Regions from separate parts of the Paenibacillus sp. B-A-8 genome, predicted to be linked through region 1. Evidence: a T-box and tRNA genes for the amino acid it is inferred to sense, from the RefSeq annotation. Region 1 holds a T-box; the other holds one or more tRNA genes.
The links. A T-box is a leader RNA that pairs with one kind of tRNA and senses whether it is charged. The one in region 1 lies ahead of metG (methionine--tRNA ligase), so its partner is inferred to be a tRNA-Met.
Positions count from the first base shown of each region.

Region 2: it encodes a tRNA-Met, which carries the amino acid that the T-box ahead of metG (methionine--tRNA ligase) is inferred to sense. The anticodon was not compared.

Region 1 is NZ_CP183882.1:4,182,674-4,194,261, reverse strand. Features, by position in the region: gene ACN6MV_RS18725 (LysR family transcriptional regulator) at 1-856, shown strand, start outside; gene ACN6MV_RS18720 (VOC family protein) at 839-1,249, opposite strand; gene htpG (molecular chaperone HtpG) at 1,534-3,414, shown strand; gene ACN6MV_RS18710 (DUF4362 domain-containing protein) at 3,476-3,940, opposite strand; T-box leader at 4,066-4,327, shown strand; partial or broken gene metG (methionine--tRNA ligase) at 4,371-6,014, shown strand; gene ACN6MV_RS18700 (LysR family transcriptional regulator) at 6,011-6,880, opposite strand; gene ACN6MV_RS18695 (ABC transporter ATP-binding protein) at 7,031-8,767, shown strand; gene ACN6MV_RS18690 (ABC transporter ATP-binding protein) at 8,764-10,503, shown strand; gene ACN6MV_RS18685 (sporulation protein) at 10,630-10,911, shown strand; gene ACN6MV_RS18680 (glycoside hydrolase family 3 C-terminal domain-containing protein) at 11,063-11,588, shown strand, end outside.
Region 2 is NZ_CP183882.1:5,171,334-5,182,921, forward strand. Features, by position in the region: gene ACN6MV_RS23385 (DUF3139 domain-containing protein) at 142-474, shown strand; gene ACN6MV_RS23390 (RNA polymerase sigma factor) at 654-1,148, shown strand; gene ACN6MV_RS23395 (hypothetical protein) at 1,145-2,134, shown strand; gene ACN6MV_RS23400 (hypothetical protein) at 2,418-2,765, shown strand; gene ACN6MV_RS23405 (hypothetical protein) at 2,922-3,425, opposite strand; gene ACN6MV_RS23410 (hypothetical protein) at 3,996-4,235, opposite strand; gene ACN6MV_RS23415 (LPXTG cell wall anchor domain-containing protein) at 4,268-4,411, opposite strand; gene ACN6MV_RS23420 (restriction endonuclease) at 4,443-5,045, opposite strand; gene ACN6MV_RS23425 (GNAT family N-acetyltransferase) at 5,262-5,738, opposite strand; gene ACN6MV_RS23430 (GNAT family N-acetyltransferase) at 5,814-6,269, opposite strand; gene ACN6MV_RS23435 (hypothetical protein) at 6,451-6,516, shown strand; gene ACN6MV_RS23440 (hypothetical protein) at 6,696-6,881, shown strand; tRNA gene ACN6MV_RS23445 (tRNA-Ile) at 6,999-7,072, opposite strand; tRNA gene ACN6MV_RS23450 (tRNA-Met) at 7,118-7,194, opposite strand; gene ACN6MV_RS23455 (hypothetical protein) at 7,277-7,441, opposite strand; gene ACN6MV_RS23460 (ABC transporter substrate-binding protein) at 7,554-9,041, opposite strand; gene pyrE (orotate phosphoribosyltransferase) at 9,564-10,202, opposite strand; gene pyrF (orotidine-5'-phosphate decarboxylase) at 10,199-10,945, opposite strand; gene carB (carbamoyl-phosphate synthase large subunit) at 11,056-11,588, opposite strand, start outside.

The DNA.
Region 1 (11,588 bases):
AACATTCCGCGAGGTGGCTAAACGTCAGAGCTTTACACGGGCTGCTGAAGAGCTAGGTTACGCGCAGTCGAGTGTTACGATGCAAATACAGAAGATAGAGAAGGAATACGGAGTGCCTTTAATAGAAAGGCATGGTCGAGTGCTGCGTCTAACCCCGCCTGGTGAAGAGCTTTTGAAGCTATTCGTGGAGATTTTGGATCTGTATGACCGTTCAAAAGAAACCATTGCCCAGCAAATAGGAGGTACGCTAACGATTGGTACGATTGATTCTTTAGCTGCATTCTACTTGCCACCCTACTTACAGCAGTTGAGGACGAAATTCCCGAAACTTGATATCCATCTACAAACGATGCAGGAAGCTAACCTTGTGGCCAAAATAAAAGATGGGGAAGTAGACATCGGTCTGATGCTCGATCGTACCACAACGGATTCTTTGCTGGATCGTACGATCATTAGAGATGAACCGCTCGTCTTGATAGCCCCCGTTAATCATCCTCTTGCCCAGATGGAAACGGTAACGCTACAGGATCTAAATAACTGTGAATTAATTGTTTCTGAAGAGAGCTGTATTTACCGGAGTCTGTTCGAGAACTTGTTAAAAGAGCACGGGATTATATTCCGCATTGGTTTTGAGCTTTCGAATCTAGAAGCGATAAAACGATGTGTTATGAATGGTTTAGGGATTGCATTACTCCCGAAAATTGTTGCAGAGGAAGAAATTGAGCGGGGTAACTTGGCCGAGCTGTCCTTCGCGCATCCAGAAATTCACTTCGATCTGCAGCTTTTGATGCATCCTAAGAAGTGGAAGTCTCAGCCATTGCAATTTCTAACGCAAATGTTACTTGCAAATCATTAGTTTATTCCCATCAGGGTCTTTCACCACAAACCATTGTTGATCTTGAATTTCGGTTACTATCTCTACACCGAGCTCCTTCATATAGTTGAAAGAGGCTTGCAAATCATCGGTTATAAGCATAAGAGCAGGTGTTTGAATTGGAGGAGCCCCTTCAGGCTCTAAACCTCCCCACATGGGCATGGTGTCCAGAATGATCCCAGTGCTTCCTTGCATAGTTAACGGGCATAAATGACCGTTCATAATCGGATGATCTGCTTCCTGGAGTCCTAGGACATGGCAATACCAGCTACGGGCTTTTTCAATATCGTTTACGGGAATAAATACACTGCCAATAAGGTTTTTTACGGGGCTTTTTGCTATGGGATTTACAATGGACTGTGCTTGTTTATTCATTCGAATTCCTCCTAGGTCTGATAATGATAACCCTTTATTTGGAATTTATGCGTCTAGTCTATTTAAAACATAGAATCAGCCTACGCGCAAGTGGGTCATTAATGATCAATAAAATCTTAAATTTGTATGTAAAAGATAGCATTCTTTAAAGAAAGTCACTGTAAATATTGACATTCAAAATCAGTTTATGTTATATAAAAAGAAGAATTAGCACTCATCTAACAAGAGTGCTAATCACGAAATGTTGGACAAGATGTTTATTTTGAAAGGAGATCTATTTATTCATGGCCAAAAAAGAGTTTAAAGCCGAATCGAAAAGATTGCTGGAAATGATGATTAACTCCATTTATACACAACGGGAAATTTTCCTGCGCGAGCTAATTTCCAATGCAAGTGATGCGATTGATAAGATCTATTACAAAGCATTATCTGACGAAAGCCTGGTCTTCAATAAAGAAGATTATTATATTAAAGTGACTGCCGATAAGGCGAACAGAACTCTGACGATCTCCGATACTGGTATCGGTATGACGCAAGAGGAACTGGAGAATAACCTGGGAACGATCGCGAAGAGCGGATCTCTTGCTTTTAAGAAAGAGAATGAAGCTAAAGATGGTCATAATATCATCGGACAGTTCGGTGTTGGCTTCTATGCTGCTTTTATGGTGGCAGATGATGTAACGGTGATCAGTAAGGCTCTAGGCAGCGAGGAAGCCTTTAAATGGGAGTCTAAGGGCGCTGACGGCTATACTATCGAGTCTGTCGAGAAGGATTCTGTGGGTACTGATGTAATTTTGAAAATTAAAGACAATACTGAAGAAGATCAATATGATGAATATTTGGAAGAATACCGCCTGAAATCCATCATTAAAAAATACTCCGACTTCATCCGTTTCCCAATCAAAATGGACGTGAAGGAGTCAAAGCCAAAAGAAGGTACGGAGAACGAGTTCGAAGAAGTTATTCAAGAACAAACCGTGAACAGCATGGTGCCAATCTGGCGTAAGAACAAAAGCGAGCTGACTACGGAAGATTACGATAACTTCTATGCAGAGAAGCGTTACGGCTTCGACAAGCCGCTTAAACATATTCATATCAGTGCCGATGGTGCTGTAGTGTACAATGCGATTTTGTTCATCCCAGAAAATACACCGTTTGACTATTACACAAAGGAATATGAAAAAGGTCTTGAGCTGTATTCCAACGGTGTGTTGATCATGAACAAATGTGCGGATCTCTTGCCTGATTACTTCAGCTTTGTAAAAGGTATGGTGGATTCAGAGGATCTTTCCTTGAACATCTCCAGAGAGATGCTCCAGCATGACCGTCAGCTGACTCTGATTGCTAAGAACATTAAGAACAAAGTGAAGAGCCAACTGCAAAGCTTGCTGAAGGATGAAAGAGAGAAGTACGAGCAGTTCTATAATGCTTTTGGCAGACAGCTTAAGTTTGGTGTGTACAACGATTATGGTATGCACAAAGATACCCTTCAAGATCTGCTGATGTTCTACTCCTCCAAGGAGAAAAAGCTGGTAACGCTGGACGAATATGTGTCTAGAATGCCAGAAGATCAGAAGTATATCTACTATGCTTCCGGAGAGTCAATCGACAGAATCGAGAAACTCCCGCAAACTGAGCTTGTTTCGGATAAAGGATTTGAAATTCTCTACTTCACTGATGATATTGATGAATTTGCAATCAAGATGATCATGTCTTATAAGGAAAAAGAATTTAAGTCTGTATCCAGCGGAGATCTTGGTATTGAAGCTGACGAAGCGGACAAGCCAACGGAAGCGGAAGAGAACGAAAACAAGGAGCTTTTTGAAGCGATGAAGGACATCCTGTCCGGCAAAGTGAAAAATGTTAAAGCTTCCAAACGTTTGAAGACTCATCCGGTATGTCTCTCTGCTGAAGGCGAACTGACCATCGAGATGGAAAAAATCTTGAAATCGATGCCGAATGGCCAAGAGGTTCAAGCGGACAAGGTACTCGAAATCAACATCCATCACGAAGTATTCCAGTCCTTGAAGGCGGCAGCAGAGAACGACAAAGAAAAGCTCGGTTTATACACGAACCTGCTGTACAACCAAGCCCTGTTGATTGAAGGTCTACAGGTTAGTGATCCTGTTCAATTCACCAATGATATTTGCAAAATCATGAAATAATATGAAGTACAGAGACCATCCAATTGTATTATGATTGGGTGGTCTTTTTTATTTCAGTATTTCATTCTGTTGTGCGAAAAAGGTAGTAATCAATTTCAGAGTCATTATTTGTGCAACCGCTGATCGAATAGATAATTTCACCTTGTGTGCTTTTTTTACTCGTCACTTCGGAGCAAGTATCGGTTCTGAAACCTTTGTTGCTCCCACCAAATTCATCATTAGAAGTATCATAGCTATAATTAATTATACTGCCATCAAACTTCAAATCCTTAAATATGGGATCACCCTCATCTGTGTAACTTGTAACGCGTATATTGTCTGCTTTTTTGCTGGAGAGATTAGTTATAAATTGCTCGAATTTATCTAGGTTGTACACTTTTTTAAATGAAACAATATCTCCCCTACTGATGGCTTCTTTGGAAGTATAGGGTTCACTTTTGGGAACAGAATTAACTTTATTATCGGAACAACCCCATACTCCTGCTAGTAAAAGAACAGAGAGTACAAGTAAATTTACTTTTTTCACTGAGGGACCTCCTTGTAACTTATTTATATAAAAGACGGAAATTAACTGGAAAAGTTACAGTGAGCTTGATGTTTCGCAGTGACAATAAACAACAAATTGAGTATTATTTCCTGTAACTTGAATATGTAAAAGCAAAGAAGAGAAAGAGTACCACGGCAATTCTTTTTACAGAGAGCTCCGTTCGCTGAAAAGGAGTAAAGAAAAACCTTGGGAATATGGTCTCAGAGCTGCGCATCGAAACCTTTTGGGTTGTAGGCTGCGCCGGAACCTGCATCCGTTATAGTGCTAGGGTATAAACGTTTATTAACGTCGTACCTGAAGAGGTAAATGTCATGAGGCATTTATAAAATTAGGTGGTAACACGTGAGTAGAACTCTCGTCCTTTGTGGATGGGAGTTTTTTGTTGTCTAAAAAAAGGAGGAGAAGGTTAATGAGTAATGTGTTTATAGGCGGAGCTTGGCCGTATGCGAATGGATCTTTACATCTTGGAAGATTATCAAGTGTGTTGCCTGGGGATGTGCTGGCACGCTATTTTCGCAGCAAGGGGGATAACGTTTTATATGTGTCAGGCAGCGATTGTCATGGCACACCTGTAGCGGTTCAGGCTGCTAATGAAGGGATCACACCCGAAGCTTTTGCAAGTCGATACCACGAAGAGTTTCTGAAGTGTTTTGAAGAGCTGGGATTTAGTTATGATCTATATACTCGAACGGATTAACAGCAGCATCATAAGGTCGTGCAAGAGTTGTTTGCGAAGCTGCTAGAGAATGGTCATTTATATAAAAAAACCATTGCGCAATGTTACTGCGAGGTAGACCAGCGATTTTTGCCAGACAGATATGTGGAAGACACTTGTCCGGTATGTGGACAGCGGGCGCGTGGAGATCAATGCGATTATTGTTCTACGATTCTAGACCCTGCCGATTTATTGGACAGAGTCTGTAAATTATGTGGGAATACACCGACAGAACGGCCGACAGAACATTTTTATCTTAGCTTATCTAAATTTCAATCTGAATTAACTGATTATGTAGACGAAGCAGTACACTGGAGAGAAAATGCAATAAAACTGACCAAACGATATTTAAAGGAGGAGCTTCAGGATCGGGCAGTAACCAGAGACTTATCTTGGGGTGTAGATGTTCCTGTAGCTGGATTTGAAGATAAGAAGATTTATGTCTGGATTGAGGCGGTAAGTGGTTATTTATCAGCCAGCAAGCAGTGGGCCATACAATCTGGGGGGAGCTGGGAGGAATTTTGGTCAGAGAAAAATGAGGATATTACCGCTTATTATGTACATGGTAAAGACAATATTCCTTTTCATACCTTGATATGGCCAGCCGTCTTATTAGGAGCAAAAGAGTTACATTTACCGGACCGGATTATATCTAGCGAATATTTAACCCTTGAAGGGCAGAAGTTCTCCACTAGCCGTAATTGGGCGGTCTGGGTACCTGATATTCTAGAACGGTATCATCCTGACTCTATTCGTTATTTTTTAATTGCCAACGGGCCTGAGAAGCGGGATACGGATTTTTCCTGGAGAGAGTTTATTTATAGTCATAATGGTGAGCTGCTTGGAGCATTTGGTAACTTTGTGAATCGTTCATTGGCTTTTGTGGATAAGTTTTATGAAGGGAAAGTGCCGAAGGGAGAATTAGATAAGGGGTGGAGGGACAATATTGACCTCTTGTATCTGGAGTCAGGGCGCCTAATTGAAGCGGGAGATTTAAAGGATGCGCTGGAGTATATTTTTTCTTATGTACGTAAGGCAAATCAGTATTTTGATCGGCAAAAGCCTTGGATTCAGGTAAAAGAGGATCGGGAAGCCTGTGATTCTACAATATTTACTTGCGTTCAGATTATCGCTAATTTGGCAAGTTTGCTGCATCCGTTTCTACCTTTTTCTTGTGAGAAGATCAGGGGGTTCTTATCGCTTGAACAACCGAATTGGCAGCCCTGCGCAGTTCCCCCTTATCAACAGATAACTGATTTACAATTGTTGTTTGAACGGATTGATATTAGTCGTATTAAAGAAGAAGAGGATAGGCTCATTCAACAACAAGTGAATTAACCATTCTTGAAGCTCTCAATAAACTTTGAAGCCAATGATGATAAGTATTTATCCTTGATCCAGACGGCGGCGACTCGCGTGCGAAGCGACTCACTACTGATTTCTTTATAGATCAAATTACGATTACTCGTTAATTCGAAAGCGGATTTGGGGATGATTCCAATGCCAAGACCAGCGTTTGCCCAGAGCAGTGTTGTTCGCGCATCATCATTCATGCAGAAAATTAGCGGATCAAAGCCGTTCTCAAGACAGGTTTCCCGGATAAGCTGCTCAAAACGGCGGTAGATAATGAGCGGCTTATCTTTTAACTCACCGATCTCAATGAAGTTTTCATCTGTTTTCCAGTCATACTCTGGAGTCATTACGGCAATCATAGGCTCAGCCTGTGTGTAAAGACATTCTAAATTTGTAGCATTAAAGGGTGTCCGAACAATGCCAATCTCGACAATACCCTTGTTCAAAAGGTCGATGATTCTGAAGGTATTCCCTTCATGGATTTCAAATTTAACGCCTTTATACGTTTTGTGGAACTCACAAAGTCGATCTTGGAGCAGGGTCGCTCCTGAGGAAGACACCGTACCAATGGCGAGCGTTCCTTTTAAGCCTTTGACAAAATCATTGAGCTCTCGGGCAGTGGAATCAGCCAGCTCCAGAATTTGTTGAGCCCGATCACGTAAAATGGCTCCTGCTTCGGTAAGCTGCACACTGCGCGGACCTCGATCTACAAGCTTGACGCCTAGTTCTTCCTCAAGCAGCTTAAGCTGCTGACTGAGCGGAGGCTGGGCCATTTGCAGCTTTCTGGCCGCGGAAGTAATCTGCCCTTCCTCAGCGATAGCCATAAAATATTTAAGTTGTCTAATATCCATAAAAGAATCCTCCGAACTTGAGATATGTTTATCGTATGGGAGCGATACGAATCAAATATTATTAATATGTGAGTAGATATGCCATAATCATAACTGTTATTATACATATTTCAAATGCTTAAATACTTCTTATGTTGGGTGTGGATGACGTTGTTCAAAATTGCAGTTTATTTAAAACCGTACAAAAAAGAAGCCATCATCGGTCCAATCTTTAAGCTGATGGAAGCGATTCTGGAGCTGATTCTGCCAACCATTGTCGCATTAATCATCAATAATGGGGTCGGAAATCATGACAGTGCTTATGTATACCGCATGGGTGGCTTGATGGTGCTGATGTCTCTACTTGGCTTCGGCTGCTCTATGGTATGTCAATACTATGCGGCACGAGCATCTCAGGGATTCGGCACGACGCTTCGTAATAAAATGTTCAATCATATTACATCCTTATCGTACGCTGAGCTGGATACGTTCGGTACGCCTACGCTGATTAACCGGATTACTAATGATGTAAACCAGCTGCAGATTGCTGTTGCCATGCTGATTCGCCTGGTTATTCGTGCACCGTTTATCTGCATCGGAGCTATCATAATGTCGATGATCTTGGATTTTAGGTTATCGCTGATCCTAATAGCGGCAACGCCGATTTTTGGGATTATTTTATATTTCATTATCACTCGAAGCGCTCCTTTGTATCGATTGTATCAACAGAAGCTGGATGCACTTGCACTCGTACTTAGTGAGAATTTGTCAGGAATTCGGGTCATTCGTGCTTTTGCTAAGAGACGTACGGAAAAAGAACGTTTTGATGCCTCGTCTGAGGATTTAACCACTACAGCGATCAGAGTCTCGCGGATTTCTGCTTTACTTGGACCGATGACGACACTTGTAGTAAACGCGGCGATCATAGCTATTTTATGGGTAGGTGGAATTCATATTGACGGGGGCCGGTTGTCACAGGGTGAGATCATTGCCTTCATCAATTATGTCACTCAAATCTTGCTGGCACTTATAGTGGTCTCTAACCTGGTTATTATTTTTACAAAAGCCTCATCCTCTGCCAATCGCGTGAATGAAGTGCTGAGTGTCAAAGCATCCGTGTCCGAGGAAGGAAATGTTATGATGGCTGAACCAAATCATACCGCTCCTGCTATTTCATTCGAACGTGTATCGTTTGGTTATAATACAACTGGTGAGTTGGCATTAGAGGGTATATCGGTAGTCATTAACCGCGGAGAGACTGTAGGGTTGATTGGCAGTACGGGATCTGGTAAATCTACTTTTGTGAACCTGATTCCACGTTTTTATGATGTGGTGCAAGGTGAAGTTAAAGTGGATGGAGTGAATGTCAGAGATTATAAGCTGCATCAGCTTCGAGAGAAAATAGGGATTGTGCCGCAAAAAGCAGTGCTGTTCACAGGAACAATCGCTGAGAATATTCGTTGGGGTAAGGAAGACGCAACCGAGGAAGAAATCATGCAAGCTGCCTCTGTTGCTCAAGCAGAAGAGTTTATTCGTAAATTGCCTGAAGGGTTGAATATGCAGGTATCCCGTGGTGGACTTAATTTATCCGGGGGACAGAAGCAGCGCTTGACCATAGCTCGTGCAGTGGTAGGTAAGCCGTCCATTCTAATTCTGGATGACTCCTCCAGTGCGCTGGATTTCGCTACTGATGCGGCTCTACGTAAAGCGCTCAAAGAGAGCAGCCAGCAAATGACCGTACTCGTTGTCTCGCAGAGGGTGAGCACTGTAAGGCAAGCGGATAAAATTATGGTATTTGAGGAAGGGCGGATCGCCGGTGTCGGAACTCATGAGGAGCTGATGCGTGGTTGTGAAGTGTACAAAGAAATCTGCCTGTCCCAGCTATCGAGTGAGGAGTCGGGCCAATGAACAAAAACAACATTTGGAAAAGACTAATTGTATATACAGGACATTATAGAAAAATAGCTATAGGGGCGGTTATATGCGCATTACTCAGTGTGATCGCCAGTCTAATTGGACCACTACTTATTGGTAAAGCCATTGATTTTATGATCGGACCGGGAAAGGTTGATTTTGACGCTGTACTTAGACTGCTTTTGATTCTGGCAGCGGTATATATTGTCGGCAGCTTTTTTGGATGGCTTCTTACTTATTTAACGAACCGAATTGCATACCGGACGGTATACGACTTACGGAGAGAGCTTTTTGATAAATTAAATGTTTTGCCTTTAAAGTTTCATGACAACCACCCGCAGGGAGACAGTATCAGCCGGTTTGTTAACGATATGGATGCCGTCTCTGATGGACTGCTGCAAGGTTTCTCCACACTGCTTACAGGGATCATCACCATTGTAGGGGCAATTGTGCTAATGCTGTACATAAGTCCTGTGATGACCTTAGTAGTTCTTCTGTCAGCACCTGTTACCTTTTTTGTAGCAAGATTTATTACGATGCGGTCTCAGAAGATGTTCAAAGAGCAAGCGAAGATTCTGGGGGGTCTCAATGGGTATGTGGAGGAAATGATAGGCGGACAAAAAGTGGTCACTGCTTATCATTATGAAGAACGTGCAATGACACAGTTTGAAAAACAAAACGAGACATTATATCAGACCGGTGTGAAGTCACAATTCTATGGTTCCTTGTCCAACCCGACAACACGGCTGGTCAATAATGTTACGTTCTCAGTCATTGCAATGATCGGTAGTGTTATGGTCATTCGGGGTCATTTCACGGTAGGGGATCTGTCTAGTTTCTTGATTTTCTCCAACTTGTTCGCTAAACCTTTTAATGAAATTACAGGTGTAATTACGCAGCTACAATCGGCAACTGCCTCTGCACAGCGGATCTTCGCCATTCTTGATTTGACTCCAGAACCGGCTGATTCAAAGGATGCCAAAATCATGAATACAAGTCAAGGAACTATTATCTTCGAGAAGGTATTCTTTGCATATAATCCAGAACGGCCTCTGATAAATGATTTCAGCTTGGAAGTGAAGCCAGGGACTCGAGTTGCGATTGTTGGGCAGACCGGAGCGGGGAAGACGACGCTGGTTAATCTGCTCATGCGTTTCTATGATGTGGACAGTGGATCCATTAAGATTGATGGTGTGGATATTAAGACCATTACTCGCGATAGCTTGCGACGTAATTTTGGGATGGTGCTGCAGGACACTTGGCTTTTTGGTGGCACGATTAGAGAAAATATTGCTTACGGCAAGCCTGATGCTACAGATGAAGAGGTCATAGCTGCTGCTAAAGCTGCTAATGCACATAGCTTCATTAAACGTCTGCCTGATGGATATGACACGAAGATCAGTGGTTCAGGAGATAATCTTTCGCAAGGACAAAAGCAGCTTCTTACCATAGCAAGAGTAATGCTTGTAGATCCACCTATGCTCATCTTAGACGAAGCTACGAGCAGTATTGACACGCTAACAGAGGTGCGGATTCAGAAAGCTTTCCTGACTATGATCGCGGGTCGAACCAGTTTTGTAATTGCCCATCGGTTGTCGACGATTCGTGAATCGGATCTCATTCTATTCATGAAGGATGGCGACATTGTGGAAAGCGGTACACATGATCAACTCCTAGCTAGTGGTGGATATTACGCCAGATTGTATAATAGTCAGTTCGCGACAGCGTAGACTTAGTGAGTAAAAAAGAAGCAATCGATCCCATTTTGGGTGAGGATGCTTCTTTTTTTGTTGTCCGTAGCAAGGCATTTACTGTTCCAAAAATGAAATCTCAGATAGCTCCCCTCGTTTAAACGAATGCTCGCGAGTGCTGGAATTGGAGCGGCCAAGGTAGATCTCATGCTCCATCAAGATGGTGTGAATACAGGTGATACGATCAGTGGTACCGTCCGATTCAGGGGGGCCGTTGTAGATCAGCAGGTTGATGACGTTTATGCATTCGTTAAGACACGTAACTTGAAAGAGTTGAACGATAAGAAGATGGAAGTGGAAGCAACGGAGCACTCTTCGAAGCGGATTTGCAAGCATTTAACCGGACGATTACAAGCTGTATTCGCTGGCAGCTTGACTGCTTGGTAGGACATACGAACGCTGTTTCTGGTTGAAATGTTTAATTAAGTCAAATGAAAGTGCAAATTATATATGAAAATACCTCTAATTTTACGGGTATCGGGCAAAGACAATCTACATTATAATAAGCCAGAGAAAACGTTTACAAGGAGGTTCTTACATGTCATCTACTAACTATCCATTCCAGAATACACAGCTTCCGCTTGATGAACGGGTCAATGATCTCGTATCTCGCTTCACACTAGAGGAAAAGGTTCAACAAATGGTGCAATATCAGGCAGCCGTTGAACGGCTTGGGGTAAAAGCATATAAACATGGCACAGAAGCCGCACATGGTATGGCTTGGCTTGGTGAAGCCACAGGTTATCCGCAGCCAATCGGTCTTGGTTGTACTTGGGACACTGAACTGATGCAGCGAATTGGCGATGCTATTGGCGACGAGGCCAGAGGATTTTATAAACGCAATCCAGAGATTAACGGATTAACGTTATGGGCACCAACCGTTGATATGGAGCGTGATCCACGTTGGGGGCGTACTGAGGAAGCCTATGGCGAAGATCCAGTACTGACGGGCAAACTTTCAGCTGCTCTTGTTAAAGGAATCCAAGGTGATCATCCAAAGTATTTGAAAGCGGTTGCTACACTGAAGCATTTTATTGGCAACAACAATGAGGTAGGCCGCGGTG
Region 2 (11,588 bases), 990 kb from region 1:
GAATAATTCTCTAGTACCTTAATACGTCGCTCCAACTCCTGTATTTTTCCTCTTGCTGCGTCATCTTCTTTCCTCCCTTCTAATGTGTAAACTTATATATTATCTTATAATATATACATTTTATCTAAATGGAGGAAATAAATGAAGAAAAGAACAAAAATAATTCTTGTTACTCTCATTATTCTATATGGAGTTGCTTCCTTAGCGCTTCACTCCTTCCGAAATCAGATGAACAATGAGATCATTCATTATCTGGTAGATGCTAGAGATTATAAGAATGAAGATCTTTATAAAGTCTATACCCAGATTGGTAAGGCTCCCGTAGTAAGCACAACGGTTATCTTTGCAGATGAACCTAACGCAAGATACTTTTATAGAAAAGAGAAGGATCTGATTCATCAATACAGCATGGCTCCTGTAAAAGGTTCTGATCCAAAATATACATATAAACATATTGAGGATCGTCTCCCGTAAAGGGGGAACTTCTATTATAAAAACGCGATTGTCTCAGCAGTCAGGATTATGGCTACTAAGACAACCGCGTTTTTTTAGATCCTAACCCTTGATCTATATGGCTAACAAAATTTTCTCAGGAACATAATGTGACCAAATGCCGTCCTAAATGGTGTTATAGGTAAAGGGGGCATAGAATCATGCAGCGATCCATGACCCGGCCGGGAAATCATGTGATAAAGAGTTACGAAATCTACGCAGATATGCTGTTCCGAATCGCCTTGGTCCATCTAGGCAGCCGCCAAGATGCCGAAGAAGCTACTCAGGAGACCTTCATCAAACTGATAGAAAAGGCGCCAAAGTTCAAAGATGCTGAACATCAGAAAGCATGGCTGATCCGCGTAATCACCAATCATTGCAAAACATTACTGGGTAGAGGCTGGCGAAAGCGTGAGGTTAAGCTGGAAAGCGCTGAGCCGATTGCGGTAGACAACCCCGAAGAATTGGCTCTATTGCAATTAGTTATGGCGATGCCCATGAAGTATAAAACTGTAATCCATCTTTACTATTACGAGGATTATCCCATCCAGGAAATCAGCAAGATTCTGCAGATTAGTCAGTCTGCCGTGAAGATGAGACTTCAGCGGGGACGGCAACTGCTAAAACTAGAGCTGGAAGGAGCGGAATCACAATGAAGGAAGATCAGTTTCGAACATTATATACGAAAGCGGTGGATTCTATGAAACCAGGTGAAGAGATGAAAAAAGAATTGATCGACAAACTGGTGCACCAGCAGGAGCGGAAACGTCCACGCAAAACGGTTTATATCGCGGCAAGTATCGTGCTTGCTGCCGGAATCGGCTTGGCTGCACCGAATATATGGCAGCAGTTGAACGGTCAGAGCACCCAAGGACAGATCGCTCAGGTAACTCCGGGCCCAAGTGATGCAGGCAATCCTAGCACAGATACGTCCAGAAGCATTATCATCCCCAAGCTGGAACTGCCGGATACCAAGTCTGGCGTTAAGGCAGATATGATCGCTCTAGTCGTGTATAAAGATAATATTTATACACAGTCTGCAACTCGCATCGACGCCGCCGACGCTCCCGCTCTGCGCGGTGATAAGCTGGGACGGACTACAGGCGGCATCGATGAATGGAGCGGTAAAGACAAATATATTGAGCTAGCTTCTAACATCGGAGAGACGGATATCTATTCTGTGAAGGGATATGATTCCAATTTCCTGATTATGTCCTATTCGGAAATCAACGGCGAGGTATTCGCCGAACTGTATGAACAAACGAACGGCATCACCGTAAACAGCGGTGCTGATCTGTTCGGCAAGCTAAATCTTGAGGGCAGAATTACTTCAGCTCAGTGGGAAAGCTTCGACAGCTGGAACAATGGACTACAGAAGTACACACCGCTTGCTGTCGACGAGGCGCTTAGCGGCTTTCTGACGGCACTCAACGCGGCTAAACCACTGGCAGCAGAGCCACTTATCGAGCAAGGCATCTACGACAGCGAAGAGCGCAAGATCATCTATCTACAGTTGGAAGACAACGCCCGGGTAGAGCTGACGCTGTTCGGTCAAGGACTTGTACGTTACGGTCAGGCACCGGTATTCTTCGAAGTCGAATCTGGGGCATTCCAGAAGCTCTGGGATAGTATGAAACTATAGGGATGTTGGTCGGAAACCCAGCATACAGCGATTGGGACAACGATTACGACAGCATTTCGGTCGCCATACCCATTAGAGAAGTCTAGCTGGATACGCAAAAAGGGCACTGCTTCCAAACCATTTCATGGCTTTGCGACAGCGCCCTTTTTGTGTTGGCTATATGGTTTACCTTTTACCATGCCAGAATATCAGATTCTAAATAAAAATCCATATATCGCCAAAAGTTTTTGTGTAGTAGAATGATTTTGTCGATTAATATATGTGTTTAAGAAGGAGTGATTAGATGGGTGCAAAAAATAAAGTTATAGCTGGTGACTATGAAGGTAAAGTAATAATGTCTACTCTTGGAATTGTAAATTTGCAAACTGGTTTTTTAAAAACAATCACAATAGACAAAAACACTGTAGAGGATTATGAGATAATGGACGAAACTCATTCCAAAAGTGCTGTGAGTGCTGTAGGAAGAGGATTAGTGGGCGGATTTCTACTCGGACCGGTTGGTTTGCTTGCTGGCCTTTCAGCTAAGAGCAAAGGAGTTCATATCATTGCAGTTCAGTTCAAGGATGGAAAGAAGAGTTTAATAGAGATAGACGAAAAAATTTACAAAGCTTTTTTGAAGAATTGTTTTTAGAGAGAGTACATAGTGTAAAAGAGCCGTTGTAGGTTAATCCTATGATGGCTCTTTTACTTGTTCAATGTTGCTATAACATAGGGAATCAAAAAAGGAACGCCCACCATGGACGCTCCTTGAATTTGTTATTCGTCTACTCTACAACATTCTAGCTAGTTACGCATTTACATTTTCCGTTTTACGATCCTGTCTAGCATGTAATGTTTTCATCGCAAATCTTGCGATCGGCTGCGCCACCAATAGTTCAATCCAAAACGCTATACCAAAGTTTCTTGGCCAGATGTGAAGAAAGTTTTTAAGTGGCTCTAGGCTTATTTGCTTCGTCCCCACCCACGTGCCGATAATCGATAGTAAAATAGATAACACTGTAACATTCAAAAAAGTATTCAACAGCACCCTAGCATTAAATCCATCGGTTTGTCCCATGAATTTCGGCATCACTTTCCCAACAATCGGCCCTGCAACTAATCTTACGGATAAAACTACGATCATCCACATAAACGGAATAACCTTTAGTGTATCTATATACACTTCCTTACTGAAGCCACGTTCCAATCCCACAATAATAGGGGCAATAGTGTTTACTGAAATGATTGAAATAATGAGTAAAAATAATATACCTTCTTTTCCGTTTCTGGGCAGTCTTGTGTCTCCATGCATGTTTGTCATCTCCGTGAATCATATTTCAGATGGCAGACGTATCATGAGACATATATTTTTGGCCCAATAAAAAGACCAATATCTCTACACACTGATTTAATAATTATAGCACTTTCTTCAATTGAATGTCAGATTTCTATTTATGATTTAATAAATCCCTCTGCTCTTTAGTGCATTCAAAAGATTTAAACTATCCCTGCGGTAAGCGCATGACGATAAATCTTGCATCAGTAAATCCGTTAGCAAACTCGAATTTCGGGCCTTCCTAGTTCTCTTCCCTTTGAATCTATGTGCCTATAGACAGCAAAAAACCCTTACAGTGGGCCCCGAGGGACTCGAACCCCCGACCAATCGGTTATGACCCGACCGCTCTAAAAAACTGATATAGAGGAAAGGGGTAAATACCTTAAACTCTATTCAGGAATTCTTGTTATTATTGGGATTATCTAATATTGATTAAACTTAATTAAAATGAGTTTGTGACCAAATTCGTGACCAATGTGACCATTGAGTTTGTCCTGGTTTCTTTATGGGCTTTTAAGCACAACTACAATCTCAACATGATCACTTCTAAAAAGATAAGTTACAAAGCGCTAATCCTAATACAATAACTCCTACGATCATCACAACAACACCTTTTCTGTTTTTCAAATAGTTATATCCACCAATAGATATGAGGGCTCCACACATCATTACAACCAACAAAGATTGTTGTTCCTCAACATCATAATCATTGAACAATAATGAAATGCCTAGAAGAATTGTTGCCGCACAAAAATGGACACCAAATTCTTTGAAGATTTTCTTCATTACAGCACTCCTATGTATTAGAATACCTGGCCTCATTTTCTCTGCTTTATGTATTTCTTAATCAAATAAAACAATACAAATCCTAACAACACAAAGCCAAGTATGGTGATCCATAGAATCGTTTGATTCCCTACGAAAAAGTATGTATTTCTGTATTGAAAATCTTCATTGTTCATCAGTATAAAAGCTCCTTGTTCTACGAACTATCTATTTCTTCGCAACCCATCGTTTTTCAACTTTGAAGTCCTTCTTAATTACTTTATTATCCCATGAATCCAGTATAATCCTGGGCTCTGACTCAAGGATATCCTTTGCTTTATCAATCTGCCCTGACTTGAAAAAGTTTATAATTTCTATAAGGTCACTTCTACTATGTAATCTTACGGCGTTATAACTAGCAAGTTCTTCACACGCTGAGGTATATTGATTTGAGGATATTACCATGGACTTTTTTGCCCTGTAATATCTCATGGAACTATAGATCTCTTGAACAGCTCCTAACCCTACTGGATAGGAATAACGCTTTGCCTGAACGACATTTCGAACCCCCTCCCCGTCTGTAAACACTAAGTCAGATCCAAAATTTCTGCCTCCTTTCGTTTTATATGCATCACTATAACCCATGGCCAAAAATAAACGATACAGATATTCTACAAAGCCAGTTCCGTCTTCCATTCGGTCTATGTCCTGGATCGTAATCTTAAGTGGATCAATTACTATACTTTGGGTAGGGTAACTCTTCTTTCTTGATAAAACTTTGAATACAAAAACAGCAGTAACGATAACAAGAATAACCAACAAAATTATCATTTTTATCAACCAGCAACCCCCATTAATATAAGAACCTCGCCAATGTCGGCGAGGTTCTTCCAAATTGCAATGCCATTACTCCCAAACCCTATAACCTTAATATAAATTATTTGGAACATTATGTATATATTACTGGTAAGAAAAAGTCCTAGACTACTGTTGGTTTTTGGACTCACGTTTCCCGTTAGCGTAAGCCCTTGCTAGTCCTGAATATCATTAACTAATGAATACTTGTGTTCTTCTTCCTACTTCAATTCGTTCAGTAAATTTACCTCCTGTATACTCTTCTATTGCCTTTTTCCAAAAGAGTTGAGCGGGCTTGTTGTTATCTATTTGGTAAACTTCCCATTTTCCCTGGTGCATATCAAATATATCTTTAGCAACCAATCTCCCTAATCCCAGCCTACGATACTTCTTCGCAATAAAAAATTCAGCAATAGAAAAATATGCGTCATCTTCTTCCCGATTTTTTAATTTGACTAAGACAAATCCAATAATTTCCCCATTGAGACTGATTAAATATGGATAATTGGGGTCTTTAGACCAATATTCATCAATTGGATAATTACCATATTTACCGTTTGCCTCAAACTGCAACTCCATAAATTCTGAGAAATCATAAATATAGAATTGTAACAGGTTGCTGAGTATTTCTTTATGTTCCAAGGTCGCTATTTTGATTTCATAGTCCATGTTTGATACCATCCCTCTGTAGATTCAACTATCGTTTCCCGTTAGTTAAGTCCCAAAAAAACATGTTGCGATAAATTACTTTATAGTATCGTGCTCATAGATTTTGGTGGGTCGTCCCCATTCGAAATTATCCAAACCGATTTCTCTGAATCCATATTTCTCATAGTAATGAATATGGTCAGTCGTTATATAAACCTTCGTATATCCGAATTGCCCCACCATTTTTCTGGCATGCTCCAACAATACTGAACCTAAACCTTGCCCTCGCTCATTCTCGTCAATGAACAAAGGAGCAATCCATGGCGATAAATCTTTTCGAATTATATATTCCTGTTCAATCAATTGATAAAATCCAATTATTTTGTCGTTTTTTAATAACAGAAATGTTAATGGCAAACCATCTTCAGCCGATAAACTCTCGTCAATTTTTGGGAGTACCACCTTCTGTACGTTTGGCCATTTTTCTTTAACATATTCAGCAAACTCTATATGACGCTCTGGACAATCTATTATAGATTTAATAGCTTGCATTAAGTCACTCCTTCATAAATACGGTTCTTGATGAGTATCACCTTCAAAAAAGGTGCTTTCAGATTACACCTTATGTTAACTGCGGGAAACGGAAAGTTTAGTTTAAGTTAAACTATACTGCCTGTTGGCTTGATGAGGCGCCCGCCAGTCTATTGTGTTTTCATTGGCAATTTATACTGGAATGAGACGTGGTGAGATCCTTGGAATTCGCTGGGATGATCTCGACTTTGAAAAGAAAGAACTCTAGGTGATTCAGACGGTCAACTGGACACGTGATGGTTTAGTCATTCAACGTCCAAAAACGAATAATTCCATACGACGGGTAAAACTTTTTCAGAATATTATTGATGACCTTAAGGAACGCTACAAGCAAATCGGGGCTTATAAAAAAGAATATGGAGACTCATATGAGGATAATGACTTAGTATGTTGCTAGCTGGCGGAGGTTATATAAATCCAAAGGTAGCTGCTGAACGACTGGGTATGACTCCATCGATGTTCAACGAACGATACTCAAACCTACTCCCAATCATGCAGGAAGAGGCCATTGACAAAATTGAAGCCGAACTGAATAAATATGCTGAAAAACAGCTCGAAACTGCAGAAAAATAATTCTGGTTAGCAAATCCGTTGGCAATCTCAAAAATCTGGCCATTCCATTCTATTTTCTTAATATTTCTATATTTATAGACAGCAAAAAACCCTTACAAAGTAAGGGTTTTCTCTAAGTGGGCCCTGAGGGACTCGAACCCCCGACCAATCGGTTATGAGCCGACCGCTCTAACCAACTGAGCTAAGGGCCCGGATCTAAAAAATATCCGAATGTACAATTGCTGTTGTAAATAAATTGGTTGCGGGGGCAGGATTTGAACCTGCGGCCTTCGGGTTATGAGCCCGACGAGCTACCGGGCTGCTCCACCCCGCGTCAGAAAAAATATTCAAACAGCGACAATAAATAATATACATTACAAATTGGGTCTACGTCAAGGAAGAATTTATAAAAGTTCTTAAGGCAGAAATCTAACCCCGTACCTTCCCTTACGGGATCGATAAATTTCTACAAAACGCGGGTCATGATAACCGTAAATCCAGCCATCTTGCTCCAATCTTTTAGCCAAACAACCTGCTTGAAATCTGGTCCTGAACAGTTTCGCGAAGTATATCCAATTCATGATGCCCTCTTCTCCTTTTCGCAAATTTATGATACACCGCTCTGAACTTATCATGCCCAAGTTCCACAAAATAAGCCACCAGAAAACTGGTGGCTTAGGGCATATTCCAGAGTCATTCACCGATCGAGTCGAAATAGACCGTGGGATCTTTTTCAAGTGTATCCAGCATGGTATTCCCTTGCTTCTCCCAAGCTTTGAGTGCACTCTCGACCGTTTTCTTACCCTGATAGACATCAATGAATAATTGCCGCCCAACATCGCTTATTCGGCTAATCCCAGGCTTCTGCATCTGTAAACTAATCAATAAAGGATCCGTTGCAGGTAATGGTCGGAGCGTATAAAAAGCTTCCAAGTTTACAGAAGGGGTCTGAGCGGTAATATAATCCTTGCGGGAAGTCAGTTCACTCTTGTTATGGGCTTTAATTTTGGCAACCTCATTACTGTTGACGAATTTAATCAAATCCCAAGCATCTTCTTTATTAGTAGCCGTAGAACTTATAGCCATCATATTCCCAAGCCATGTTCCAATGGCAACACCAGGCTTCTCTTGATAAGTGGGTACAGTAACAACCCCCAATTTGAAAGGATGGTAATTCTTGATCTTAGCAGCATTACGCTCCACTACTGCCAGATCATTGAGATAGCCGTATTCCCCAACGACCATTGCCGCTTTTCCTGCGAGGAATAAATCCCCTTGGATTGGACTATAGCTATCCCCTTCTGTTCCTGCAAAATCCAACCCATTTAACCCAGGTACAATTTGCTTTTTAACCAACTGACTGTAAGTAGTCCAAGCCTGATGCCACTGTGTAGTATTTACAGTCATATGCTGACCTTTATTATCGTACATTGTAAGTTCTAGCGGCGCGACGTAGCTCTGCATATCCCAGAATGGATCACTTAAGTAACGGTTCATCGAGAACCCATATATCTGAGTTTCTTTATTTGTTGATCTCTTCGTCACCTTATCTGCCAGCGTAAATAATTCATTCCAAGTCATCTTGTCCGTTGGGTAGCCGACACCAGCAGCATCAAAGATTCCCTTATTATAAAAAAGCGCACTAGACGAGAAGGTCGGCGCCAACGCAAAAAGACTTCCTCTTCCTAGCTCACGAACTCCATTCAGCGTTGTAGGCGCCATATTGCTTAAATCATACTGATCACGCGCTATAAGCGGCTCCAGCGATTGGACAAGATTATGATCTATCAAACTGTTCACTAATGCGCTATCACCGACAATCACATCAACAGGCTTATCCCCGCCCATAATCGCTCGGATATTTTCTAAATTATCAGAGCTTGCGTCTGTGGAGGTGTTAATGTACCGAAGCTCATTCGTATCTATAGCCGGAATAATCTCCAACTTGATCTCTGGATGCTGCAATTCATACATATCCGTAAACTGTTGACGAAAAAAAGAATCGTCCTCCCCAGACCATAGACTCCCAATACGCAATACACGCTGCTCCGTTGAAGCCTTAGAAGGCTCAGCCCAAGCTGTATTCCACCCATCTGATATTAGTGGTAGTAACAGCGCAGCGCATACTCCAAGGCTTAACCAGCGGCGCCACAGTCGCTTATTGTTGTTTATATGATTCATTATTGTATCCTCCTATAAAATACTTGATCCTTCTACAACTTATGGATAAATAATCCATAATGCTAGTAACAGTATAAAGCTTTAATCCGGAGGGGAAGTTACAGGTCGTTTAAAGTTATACTACGATTTCTTCATATTATTCCTATAAAAATGTTACTAGGAGGTTTCAAAAGGTGCAGTTACCGGCAAAATTCCATCCTCTGCGACTGGATAGTTGCACTTTCTGCATCTATTAGTGGTGATTATGTTCTGTTTCTACTTTTAAGTGCACTCTATGCAGTTAAAACACGTTACTAAGAGCTTCCGGCGAATAACTAGCTGATTATAATTGCATAAAGTGCAACTATAGTGCCAATTCCTCTAAGAAAAGTTAGTTTAAGTGCACGAAGTACAGCTATTGCTGTCTGTGATGACAGTTGAGTATGTTGTGTCTCTCTTTTTAGTCTCACTCTATGCAGTTAAAAAAAGCCCCCCACTATAAAGTGAGAGGCTCGCCAAAACTATACTCAATTTATTCAAAAATTAAAGACCAAATGATGACGGATCTTTTCTCCAAGACTTCAGTAATTCTACGTCTGTCGATTCAATTTTGCCTTGTGCAAGAGCCACATCAATCAATGTGCTGTAATTGGACAAGCTTTGTAATGGCATTTCAGCTGCAGCAAAAGCATCCACTGCACGATCCAGCTCATAGCTGAAGATTGCAAGTACTGCTAATACTTCTGCACCTGCTTCTTGCACGGCCTGAGCGGCTTTAATGGAGCTTCCGCCAGTGGAGATCAAATCTTCAATAACAACTACCTTTTGTCCCGGCTTAATCAGTCCTTCGATCTGATTCTGCTTACCGTGGCCTTTAGCTTTATCACGGATATAAGCCATTGGCAGATTAAGTTTATCTGCTACCCAAGCCGCGTGTGGAATACCTGCGGTTGCTGTACCTGCGATCACTTCAGCGTCCGGATACTCGCTCTTAATAAGCTGTGCGAAGGCATCTGCAATATAGTTACGAACTTCTGGGTAAGCCATAGTCAGACGATTGTCGCAATAGATCGGCGATTTGATACCAGAGGTCCATGTAAAAGGCTCCTGTGGACGCAGTGCTACTGCTCCAATCTCCAGCAGATAACTTGCTACTTGTTCGCTTCTATTTAATGTGCTCATGCTAGGGTCATCTCCTCAATAATGTTTAGTGCTGCTTGACGTGGATCTGGTGAAGCTGTAATCGGCCGTCCTACAACAAGGTAGTGGCTACCTTGACGAATGGCTTTTCCAGGTGTCATAACCCGGGACTGATCATCTAATGAAGCACCTGCTGGCCGGATTCCCGGTGTAACGGTGCAAAATGCTGGACCGCAAGCTTCTGCGATAGCTGCAGATTCTTGTGGCGAAGCCACTACACCATCTAGACCTGCATCGGCTGCCAGCTTAGCGTATCTTACCACAGTATCCGCTACCTCACCTGCGATCCCAATTTCATTATTCATCACTTCTTGACTCGTACTGGTTAGCTGGGTAACTGCAATAATCAAAGGCATCTTAAGTGCAGCATTAGCACTGATTGCTGAAGCCGCTCCTTCACGTGCTGCCGCCATCATAGCTGTGCCCCCTGCCGCATGTACGTTAAACATATCAGCGCCAAGAGTAGTAAGACTTTGAGCGCCACCTTTGACCGTGTTAGGGATATCATGCATTTTCACATCGACGAACACAGAATAGCCGCGAGATTTCAGCTCTTGAATAAATTCAGGTCCTGCCGCATAGAACAACTGCATGCCTACCTTCATATAGCAAGGAATGCCTTCAAGCTTATCGATCAGGGCTCTTGCTCCAGTCACATCAGGATAATCCAAGGCGATCATCAGTCGATTCGCCATTGCTTTCCACTCTACATCTCCAACTCCCATAACCATGCTCCTATCCAGTGCAGACTACATCCACACCCTTTATTTATTAGACCCTAGGCATAGCGGAACGGTCTGCGTAAACGCAAACCGCCCTATGCATCTTTATGAGATTAGTTCAATTGTCCGACAAAAGCAGGCATGGACTGTGACGAGAAGTTAATCGTCTGCAGCATTCTGAGAAGTGCAGTTACTGTATCCAGTGAAGTCATACATACGACGCCATTCTCAACCGCTTCACGGCGGATACGGAATCCGTCACGTTCTGGTGTTTTGCCTTTAGTCAGTGTATTAAAGACGAAGTTGGCTTGCCCGCCACGAATCAAGTCGAGAATGTTAGGCGCACCTTCATCCAGTTTATTCACATTCATTACGTTGAGGCCTGCTTCTTCAAGCGCTTGTGCCGTGCCTCCAGTAGCAATGATTTTGTAACCCATGGAGTGGAAGCCTTTCATAAGTTCTACAGCTTCTGCTTTATCCTTATCTGCCACCGTAACGATGATAGCGCCTGTAGCTGGAATTTTCATCCCTGCTCCGATCAGACCTTTGTATAAAGCTTTGGCGTACAATTTATCACGGCCCATAACTTCACCGGTTGATTTCATTTCAGGTCCGAGTGTAGGTTCTACTCTGCGCAGTTTAGCAA